2 regions of the Shewanella polaris genome follow, and region 2 is predicted to be linked to the other one. Evidence: predicted binding sites of a transcription regulator. Region 2 holds the regulator's gene; the other holds the start of a gene.

Region 1 (5,477 bases), 1.7 Mb from region 2:
CACGTTCACAGGCTTTCTCAACCACTTCCATTTGCGCGCCCCAAGCCAATACCGTGATATCACTGCCCTGCTTGATGACTTGTGCTTTGCCTAACTCGATAATGTAGTCTCCAGCCGGAACTTCGCCAACAGAAGCTCTATACAAACGCTTAGGTTCAAAGAAAATAACTGGGTTAGGGTCGCGAATCGACGCCAACAACAAACCTTTAGCTTGTTCTGGGTTGCGCGGAATAACCACTTTTAAACCAGGCGTTTGCGTAAAATACGCTTCTGGTGATTGTGAGTGATAATGACCACCTGCGATACCACCTCCGTATGGCGTACGGAAGGTTAATCCTCCCACATCAAATTGATTACCACTGCGATAGCGAAATTTTGCTGTTTCATTGACGATTTGATCGAATGCCGGGAAAATATAATCGGCAAATTGAATTTCTGCCACGGCGGTCATGCCATATGATGCTAAACCATTAGCAAAACCGGCAATACCTTGTTCAGTTAATGGCGTATTAAAGCATCGATCACGACCGAACTGCTCTTGCAAGCCTGATGTAGCACGAAATACACCACCAAAGTGGCCAACATCTTCACCAAAAATCACCATGCGCTCGTCAGCAGTCATGGCTATTGATAACGCCTCATTGATGGCGTGTAACATATTCATTTGAGCCACGGTTAGAGTCTCCCTGCGCTTTTTGGATAGGCTTTTGGATACTTACTAATGTGTTCTTTCAATTCTTTCAGCTGTTTTCTTAACGCTGGAGTCGGCTTATCAAGCACATCTTCGATAATTTCGTCTAGTTTCGGTATCGGTAACTTTTCAGCCACTTTTACCGCGGCTAAAACCTCTTCGCGATAACGTTCAAATAATTTGGCTTCATCAGCTTCGGTCAGCCAATCTTTGTTCACCATCCACAATTTAAAGCGTTTTACTGGATCGTGTTGTTGCCATTTAGCCTCTTCTTCTTTTGAGCGATATCCCGATGGGTCGTCTGATGAAGAATGCGCCCCCAAACGATAAGTCATCGCTTCGATTAATACTGGTGCATTATGTTCTAGTGCATGAGCTCGAGCTTGTTGTGTGGCAGCTAACACCGCGAGCATGTCATTACCGTCAACACGGATAGTGTGCATCCCATAACCCACACCACGACTAGCAATACCGTTTCCGGCATATTGCTCTTCAGTAGGAGTAGAAATAGCATAACCATTGTTACGACAAAAAAAGATGGTTGGAGACTTAAGCACTGCAGCCATATTTAAACCGGCATGAAAATCACCTTCTGACGCAGCGCCTTCACCAAAATAACAAATGGCTACATTACGTTTGCCTTGTAACTTCATACCATAGGCAACACCTGTGGCTTGTGGAATTTGAGTGGCCAGTGGCGATGAAATGGTTTGGTAATTCAGTTCGCGACTGCCGTAATGAATCGGCATTTGACGACCTTTACCTAAATCTTTCTCGTTACTGAACATTTGATTCATAAATTGTTCAGTCGTAAAACCACGATAACGCAATGAGGCGTGCTCACGATATTGGGCCAAAATGACGTCGTCTTTATCAAGCGCTGCTGTGCTGCCAATAATTGAGGCTTCTTCACCAGTACAGGTCATGTAAAAACTAATTCGTCCTTGACGCTGCGCACCCAACATACGCTCGTCTAATACTCGTGTAAAAACACAAGTATCAAAGATTTTGTCGGCCAGAGCCTTATCGATTACTGGTAGAACCGCATTTTCATAAGTGGTGCCATCAGCTTGCAAAATACGCAAAATGGGGATGTGCAATGACGCTTTGTCTAAGAAGCTGACACGGTGCACTGTTTCATTGGTCAGTGGTGCGTTGCTCATATTATGCTCTTGTTATTGTTGAGCCCTGTTCAACATAAACATGGCTCTATTTATACTATGCGAGTAGACATTACGTTAACGTAAACTACCTATCAATACTTACTCTCACTGTAAACGTATTTTACTCACGATTAACATGTATATATTGCTTTACGACTATTCAATTTTCTCACTTAACGCTGGTACTAAACATAAAACAGTTCGCTGACCAATAGGCACATTTGCATTCGGAAATACGATTGCTTCTTGTGGGTGTTCAACTGTAATGGCATTACCGCCTTCTGTCGCTAACACTTCACCTTGACTAAAGGCACTGAAGTTTTCTACATCACCAGCAAAACTAAACTCAAAATCATCAAAGTGCTTATTAATAGAGCGCGATACTTTATATAAGTTCACCCTAGCGGCATCAAACGCTGGTACTTCTAGCACGATTTCAGTGATTAACTTTTCAAGCATAGTATGAGTTTGAATAAAACGACTCATATCGTTTTGGCCAAATGGCATCACTTTACCTAATTCAACGGTGAAAGCATCTGCTTGAAATTGCTCAGACGAATAATAACTGAACGTGGTCGTTGGCTCATGATGAAACAACATAGTATCAACGCCACATGCCGCCAAAAACATAATTTGCTCGCCACTGAAAGCACGACCTGGGCGGTATGGATAAATCGCGAACTTTTCATGCTTTGAGGCACGTATTGCGGTATGTAAGTCGTAATGAATACGTTGATTGTCGCTATTGGCATTGTAAAAGTCTGCCACGTATTGCTCTAACGCTTTGGCACGATGACGCTCTGGATGGCGTAAACCCTCGCCTTTAGAATGCGCGCCGCTAAATAAACGATTCATGTTTTCGTCAATAAAACGAGTTTTGTTGATAATAGCTGCTGGATTACCAATTAAAAATAAACAACGTTGTTTAGCGATAATTTTTTCGCTCAAAAGATCATGAATTAATTGATTACATATTTCTATTGGCGCGGTTTCGTTGCCGTGCACAGCACTTGATAACACTATGTCTTTAGTTGATGGGGTATTAGGAGTGAACACAATCACCCCAGTATCAAGCACATCCACGCGAGTGTGATTGCTTAAGATAAAATTGAAACTGCCGTCTATTTTGTCTGGATTAGCTAAAGTATAAGCTAGAAAATCATTATCTTTAATTGGATTAGATAACACTATCAACTCCTTGAATGCTTTATTTTATGGCATGATTAATCTTACTGTTGCGCTTCACTTAATCTTACAAATTTTGCATGCCTATTTTTATCAGCGGATTCTAGCATAAGCGACAATATTTTTAATGGAGGCATAAGTTAGATTTATTTATTAATAAAACATTACTTGCAAAAAAAACAAATATTGAACACAATTACGGCCATCTAGACTTCTATAATTTGTTTTAAGGGTTTGTCATGGCGTTAGCAACATTTGGTGCAGGTTGTTTTTGGGGTGTTGAGTATTTTTTCCGTGAAGTTAACGGTGTAATAAACGCTACATGTGGCTACATGGGCGGTAAAGATTCAGCTTTGACTTATAAAGAAGTGAAAACAGGAACCACTGGTCATGCCGAAGTTGTGCAAGTTGAATTTGATCCTGAAGTTATCGATTACAACGAGTTATTAGATGTTTTTTGGAAAAATCATAACCCAACCATGTTGAATATGCAGGGTGGCGACATTGGCACTCAATATCGCAGCACTATCTTTTTTCATGATAAACAGCAAAAAGCCCAAGCCGAAACATCTAAGCTAGCGTTAGCACGCAGTGGTAAATGGGGGCAACGTCATATTGTCACTGAAATTGTACCGATTCAAACATTCCACATTGCTGAGGAATATCATCAAAATTATCTTGAGAAGAATAATTTACCAACCTGTCACCTAGTTTACTAAGTTGGATTAATCCGTATCATTATTATGACAAATTTCCGTTTCAAGCTTGTTGATGCAACACATCTCTCAGCTTGAAGCGGATTATTTACACAATAGATAACCACAATCGATTTCCTACACTTAACTTCGCTTTACCCGCCGATGTAAATTCCATACAATCTCATCTATATTGCTTAAGGCAAGTTATTGGAGAACCAAATCATGAGTGAAGCTCGTCACGTTAACCTACTAATTTTAGGTTCTGGCCCTGCCGGCTATACCGCTGCTGTTTATGCTGCACGTGCAAATTTAAAGCCTGTAATGATCACAGGCATGCAGCAAGGTGGTCAATTAACCACAACAACTGAAGTCGAAAACTGGCCAGGTGATGCTGAAGACTTAACCGGTCCGGCATTAATGGAACGGATGCAAAAGCACGCTGAAAAGTTTGATACAGAAATTATTTTCGATCACATCAATGAAGTGAACTTAACTGAACGCCCTTTCCGTTTAAAAGGTGATAATGGCGAGTTTACTTGTGATGCACTCATTATTGCTACTGGTGCATCGGCTAAATATTTAGGCCTTCCATCTGAAGAAGCTTTTATGGGCCGTGGTGTGTCAGCCTGTGCAACCTGCGATGGTTTCTTTTATCGTAACCAAAAAGTGGCAGTGATTGGCGGTGGTAATACCGCTGTTGAAGAAGCGCTTTATTTAAGCAACATAGCTTCTGAAGTTCACTTAATCCACCGTCGCGATACTTTCCGTTCAGAAAAAATTCTGATCAATCGCCTAATGGACAAAGTGGCTAACGGTAATATCATTTTGCATCTTGACCAAACACTTGAAGAAGTGACTGGTAACGACATGGGTGTAACTGGTCTTAAGATGAAAAGTACTAAAGATGGTTCAGTAAGCGATCTTGAAGTAGCGGGTGTATTTGTGGCCATTGGTCACAGCCCAAATACGGGTATTTTTGCAGGCCAATTAGAAATGAATCACGGTTATCTAAAAGTAAACAGTGGCTTAGAAGGTAATGCAACTCAAACCAGCATTGAAGGTGTTTATGCCTGTGGAGACGTAATGGACCAACATTATCGTCAAGCGATTACTTCTGCAGGTACTGGTTGTATGGCGGCATTAGATGCCGAACGTTATCTAGACGCTCAAAAATAATCACCCCGCTAACGCGAGACAAAAGAGAGCAGTTTATCTGCTCTTTTTTATTGTCCGACAGATATTTTAAGGGAGTATGCACTAACCATTAAACTGCTTTTTGATAAAACACCGCTTCGGTATCGCCAAGTGGATCTTTGTGAATACTTTTATGTTGAAAAGTCATGCCAAGTTTTCTCATAATAGCGATCGATGCTAAGTTATCTTCTACCGCCAGTGCACTAATATGAGTGACTTCATCTATCGCACTCACTACCTCCATCACCGCTTGAGCGGCTTCTGTTGCATAGCCTTTTCCCCAACTCACATATTTGAAACGCCAACCTAATTCAAGATCATGCTGTTGTATATCGGTAAAAAAATGCATAGGTCTAACTAACACCCAACCTAAATACTGGCCACTTAATCCGTGTTTATCATTTTCAATACAATTGAGTGCATGAACTTTCCATAATCCCCAGCCTTTATCTGGATTTAAATATTGAGCCAATCGAGGGATCATCACCGTATCTATCTGTTGTTGAGTCGTTTTGTTGCCACCATTTAAAAAGTGCATTACCCGTT
Region 2 (5,477 bases):
AACTCATCACCACTGGTGCTGCCACTACTTGTGCCGTCCATTGTGAATGAGTTCCATGAATCAAATACTTTAACTCCAGTAGAGTCTCCCCAGCTCTTAAACATGGTTAAGCGTCCGGCAAAGCTGACGTTGTCCCATACTTTTGCATCAATATTTAGGCGTAATCGAGTGGTGTAAAAAATATCATTATCAATATCTTGTTGAGTTTTTTGACCTAACACCATTGGCATCACGCCCTGTAGCTGGCCGCTTTGAAATGCGGTGGCTAGATCAGGGTTGGCCATCATCATTTGGCCTAATAACGAGGTAGAACTACTCGGGTCACCAAATACACCTGACATGGCTTTTGTAGCGAAGTCAGTAAAATTGACATTCATGGCCGGGTTCCAAGTGACATTTTGGTAATGTAATGAATGTGCTTTGGTTCTAAAATCACCAGTAATGGATATTCTGTCTAACGCAGTGTGACGCTCGGTTTTGTCAACTCGCGAATTTAAATCATCAAGATCTTCGTTAATAGTCGCGAGTTGTTGTTTTAGATCGGCAATCTTTTGTGCATCAGTGTCTGCCGCTAGGCTAGCACCACTCATAAAGAGTGCATTTGCAACGAGTATTGATATGAGAGTTCTCATAGTCTTGCTCCCCCAATTTGCCAAATGAATTAACTCAATCTGGCAAATTTTTGTTGTAAAAATCCCTGAGGCGAAGCCCCAATTTTTTGGATTGTTTATTTGCTTATGTTTTGCTTAGAGCGAAAGGCTCTCAGCTTTTATGATTTAGCCACAAGTTGCTGGCTGATCAGAATCGGCTGCGTGGTCATATAAAAACTGTTGAATGTCTTTCAAGTCTTTTTCTGATAGAGCCTCAAAAACGGCAGGTTTAGCTTTATGTTTATCTCGAGAGAAAAAGCGATCCCATTGACTCATAGTTTTAGCCATCGGAGTAAGTTCTGGGCCTTCACTATCGGCGCTGTGGCAAGCTTTACATTCTTTTTTGTAAAGATGTTTGCCTTTTTTAGGGTTACCACCTTCGGCTGCCATTGCTTGGCTACCTAGTGATAATGCAATAGCGAGTGCGATACCAACTTTAACGTATGTGTTCATCATTTTATCCTCTATAGGGCTTCTTATTAGTGGTGCGTTTGCAATTTATGTTTATTTCTTTGCTGTGAATAATGTTACCTAAAAGTGAGTAGTGTTAATTTGAAGTAGATCATGTTCATGAGAAAAATCTAATTGAAAAAAAGTTAATTGAATCAAATCTAATGGACTTATGTGATGTGGATCTCTTTCGTGACAATATTCAATTTGCTATAGAGATAAAAAATTTCGCAGTGGATTTGGAACAACAATTATGGATAGGGAAAAATAATTTAGTGTATTATTTTGGTGGAAGCCTTTAGGGGAAAATTTTTTTGGGTAAGGTTTAATTACTCATAATGAGAGAATAGTTAGCTCATTATGAGTTACTAGGTTGATTAGTTGATTAGTTGATTAGTGCGCTGGTCGATTTAACCACTAACAAAGTCGCACTGATACTACATAATATTAAGGTCACAATGCGGGTTTTATTTTTATCGACATGGTTAATTAACAATCCAGAGACCAAGTAACCGGTAACAACGGAAGGGAATAACATTAGCGACAACCACAAATGTTTCATCTCAACCAAGCCGACTATGGCTAGAATAGCTAAAGCAATCAGTGAACTGAGTACGAAGAATGCAGACAGTGCAGCTCTAAATTTACTAGGATCTTGGCCTGCAAGTAAAATCGCCATAGGTGGACCACCAATGGCGGCGATGTTGCCAAATATGCCCGAAAATACCCCCGCGATAAATAAACTGATGCGATTGATGGGGGCTGTAATGCGATAAACACTTAATATCACAGCAATAAATACAATAGCGGCAATCACTAAACCTAATATGGCTTGTGGTGCAAACAGTAATAACCCAGCGCCTAAAAATCCGCCGGGGATCCGCCCGAGCAAAGCATATTGTAAACCATTAAATTGCAGGTGGTTGCGTTCTCTAAATAAGGTCATTGCAGAAATGGCAAATCCCATTGCAATAATTGGTACTGGCACTAGTTGAGGGTTAACAATATACAGCAGGGGACTAGCAACAACGGCTAACCCAAAACCAATTAAGCTCTGGGTTAACGCGCCTAAAAAAACGATAATTGATGCCAGTATCAAGGTTGTAGGATCGATAAACGACATCATATGTTCTCTTTTAAAACAAGACTACTTCGTATTAGGGTAGTTTCCAAGTCGATGACGTTGTCACTAACCTGTGGATTATTCCAGCTCTTCCCATTCGATGCCCATATCATCCATTATCTTTTTAGCTTCACTTGGAATGCTGTCCGGTTCATCTTTTGATAAATCACCGTCATAAGGTAATGGTTGACCTGTATATGCATGCAAAAATGCTTCACATAGCAGTTCACTGTTAGTTGCATGACGCAGATTATTGATCTGACGTCTAGTGCGTTCATCTGTTAGTATTTTTAATACTTTTAGCGGTATCGAAACTGTAATCTTTTTTACTTGTTCATTTTTTTTGCCATGTTCGGCATATGGGCTAATATATTCGCCATTCCATTCAGTCATTAACTTACCCTTAACGATAAATACGGTGCGGATTTTAAACCGTTACAAGCTCTAGTCAAATTATTGCGACTATTTAACCTCGATGCAAATAGATTTCTTGATGTTTAGACGTCTACGCGTCTATTTTGTTGACGGATGCAGAACTTTTCGGTAAATTTGGACGTCTAGACATCTACTTGTGTGTTTGTGACATTTTAGGAATCAATTATGACAAAACATAAAAGCGCCACATTGGCCGTTCGCCAAGGTATTGAAACAGACACACAACATGGTGCAATTGTACCGCCTATTTATTTATCGACTAATTATTCATTCGATGGTCATAATAATCCTCGTGAGTTTGATTATAGTCGTTCAGGTAATCCTACTCGGTGTATTTTAGGGGAGGCGCTCGCCAAACTTGAACAAGGTGCTACTGGTGTGGTGACCTGTACTGGTATGGCGGCGATTACTTTAGTCACCAGCTTACTTGGCCCTGATGATTTATTGGTTGTACCGCACGATTGTTATGGTGGCAGTTATCGTTTATTTACTAATTTGGCGAAAAAAGGCCAATTTAAGTTGTTAGTTGTTGATCAAACAGATAGCCAAGCATTGAGTAAAGCCATTGCCCAGAAACCTAAAATGGTGTGGTTAGAAACCCCCTCAAATCCTTTACTTAGAGTGATTGATATCGAAGCCGTCAGTCATGCTTGCCATGACGTTGGCGCGTTGGTGTCGGTAGATAACACCTTTTTATCACCGATATTACAGCAACCTTTATTATTAGGTGCTGACATAGTGATCCATTCAACCACTAAATACATCAACGGTCACAGCGATGTCGTCGGTGGCGCGGTTGTGGCTAAAGATCCTGAATTAGGTGAATTATTGCATTGGTGGTCAAACACCCTTGGGCTGACGGGGTCTGCGTTTGACAGTTACTTAACACTGCGTGGCCTACGAACGCTTGCTGTGCGAATTCGTGAGCATCAACGTAACGCGCAAAAGATTGTTGAGCTACTCAGCGCTAGTGATGTGGTTACCAAGGTTCACTACCCGGGTTTAAAAGATCATCCAGGTCACGACATTGCGGCAAAACAACAACAAGGCTTTGGCGCTATGTTAAGTTTTGAATTGCAGGGCGGTGAAGCCGAAGTGGTTGCCTTTTTACAGGCATTGTCTTTGTTCAGTATTGCTGAAAGTTTAGGCGGAGTGGAAAGTTTAGTCGCCGTTCCGGCCACTATGACCCATAGAGCAATGGACCCACAAGCAAGGCAAGAGGCTGGTATTAAAGAGACTTTATTGAGACTATCAGTCGGTATTGAAGACGCTGAAGATCTACTTGCCGATCTGAAAGCTGGTTTAGCTGCCGTAGCGGCAATTAAATAAGCTTAATTTGAGTTTATGTTAGCTGTGGTTTGAGTAAAATAACAAAATATGCATTTGTGGCATGATTAAAATGCAAAAAAGAGTTCATTGCACCACTATTTATTGCATAAAGCGTTAATTGCAACAAGAAGCCGTCGCAATAAAAGTCGTAGTTGTTTAAGGAGTCAGTAATGGCGCGAAGTCATTTACATAAGTTTGGTGGTTCTAGTTTAGCGGATGCAGACTGCTATCGCCGTGTTGCACATATTTTGCTTACCCACGGTCAAAGTGATGATCTTGTGGTGGTATCCGCCGCCGGTAAAACGACTAACTTCTTATACAAATTACTGAGCCTTCGTGACAGTGGTCAATTGTGGCAAGAAGAGCTACAAGTACTGATTAGTTATCAGCAGACGTTAATTGAGCAATTACTGTCAAATGAACAAGCACGTGATTTACGTGAACGTTTGTCGACTGATAAATCTCAGTTAGTCAGTTTGTTGTCCTTAGAACAACATAATGATTACCAATTAAACCATGTGGTGAGTTTTGGTGAACGTTGGTCCGCTCGCCTCATGGCTGCATTGTTACGAGAAATGGGCGTAGCAGCCAGTAATGTTGATGCATGTTCTATTTTAGTTGCTGATGAAGGTGCTATTCCTAATATTTTAGTGGCGCAATCGCGTGAGAAAGTGCAAACCTTATTAGCTCGACATCCACAAGAGCGTTTAGTGATAACGGGCTTTATTTGCGCAAATAGTCATGGTGATACTTTATTACTGGGCCGCAATGGTTCAGATTTTAGTGCCACATTAATTGCCAGTTTAGCGGACATTGAACGTGTGACGATTTGGACCGATGTTGAAGGGGTCTTTAATGCCGATCCGAATAAAATCAATGACGCTAAGTTGCTCAAGAGTATGTCTCTAGCAGAAGCCGACCGTTTAGCGCGTTTAGGCTCACCCGTATTACATTCTCGTACATTACAACCATTATTTAATACCCACGTTAGCCTTGCTGTGCGCTCAAGTTATGCCTCGCATACCGATTTTACGCTTATTGCGCCGCAGAGTTCATCGGCCAGTGCTCCTGTTGTGACTAATTTAAACGAAGTGGTATTGATTGGTTTTAAAATGGGCTCTGCTCTTGCACCTTTACTGACTATATTTAATGAGGCAGGGCTAACGCCATTAGCCTATTGGGAATTAGCTCAACATAAATTTGAATTAGCATTTACCCTCGAAAGCCAAAAGCAACTGTTGGCATTATTGGCTCTGCATGGCAATGAACTATTGATTGACGACGTCACAGTGCAAACCGACTTAGGCTTAGTGGCATTAGTCAGTGCCGATGCGCATCACTTTAGGCGCAGTTTTGCCCGCTTATTAAGTCGTGATGCTAAGCCGGTTTATCAGGATGCACTCAGCTTAGTGACTTTGGTCCCACAAGCACAGGTCAGCTTACTGACTCAAAAGGTTCATCGTCGTTGTGCAGGACCTAGAATGCGTATC

What was found. The regulator MetJ, encoded in region 2, represses methionine synthesis genes. The targets are predictions, from matches to a motif close to TAGACGTCTAGACGTCTA.
Region 1: a site for MetJ is predicted at 3,239-3,256, ahead of msrA (peptide-methionine (S)-S-oxide reductase MsrA). Genes of this name have one in related genera too.

What each region holds. Positions count from the first base shown of each region.
Region 1 is NZ_CP041036.1:2,361,537-2,367,013, forward strand. Features, by position in the region: gene FH971_RS10300 (alpha-ketoacid dehydrogenase subunit beta) at 1-673, opposite strand, end outside; gene FH971_RS10305 (thiamine pyrophosphate-dependent dehydrogenase E1 component subunit alpha) at 676-1,854, opposite strand; gene astE (succinylglutamate desuccinylase) at 2,011-3,042, opposite strand; gene msrA (peptide-methionine (S)-S-oxide reductase MsrA) at 3,279-3,758, shown strand; gene trxB (thioredoxin-disulfide reductase) at 3,960-4,913, shown strand; gene FH971_RS10325 (GNAT family N-acetyltransferase) at 5,002-5,477, opposite strand, start outside.
Region 2 is NZ_CP041036.1:4,096,489-4,101,965, reverse strand. Features, by position in the region: gene FH971_RS17905 (DUF3373 domain-containing protein) at 1-632, opposite strand, end outside; gene FH971_RS17900 (c-type cytochrome) at 777-1,106, opposite strand; gene FH971_RS17895 (sulfite exporter TauE/SafE family protein) at 1,486-2,226, opposite strand; gene metJ (met regulon transcriptional regulator MetJ) at 2,302-2,616, opposite strand; gene metB (cystathionine gamma-synthase) at 2,824-3,987, shown strand; gene FH971_RS17880 (bifunctional aspartate kinase/homoserine dehydrogenase II) at 4,158-5,477, shown strand, end outside.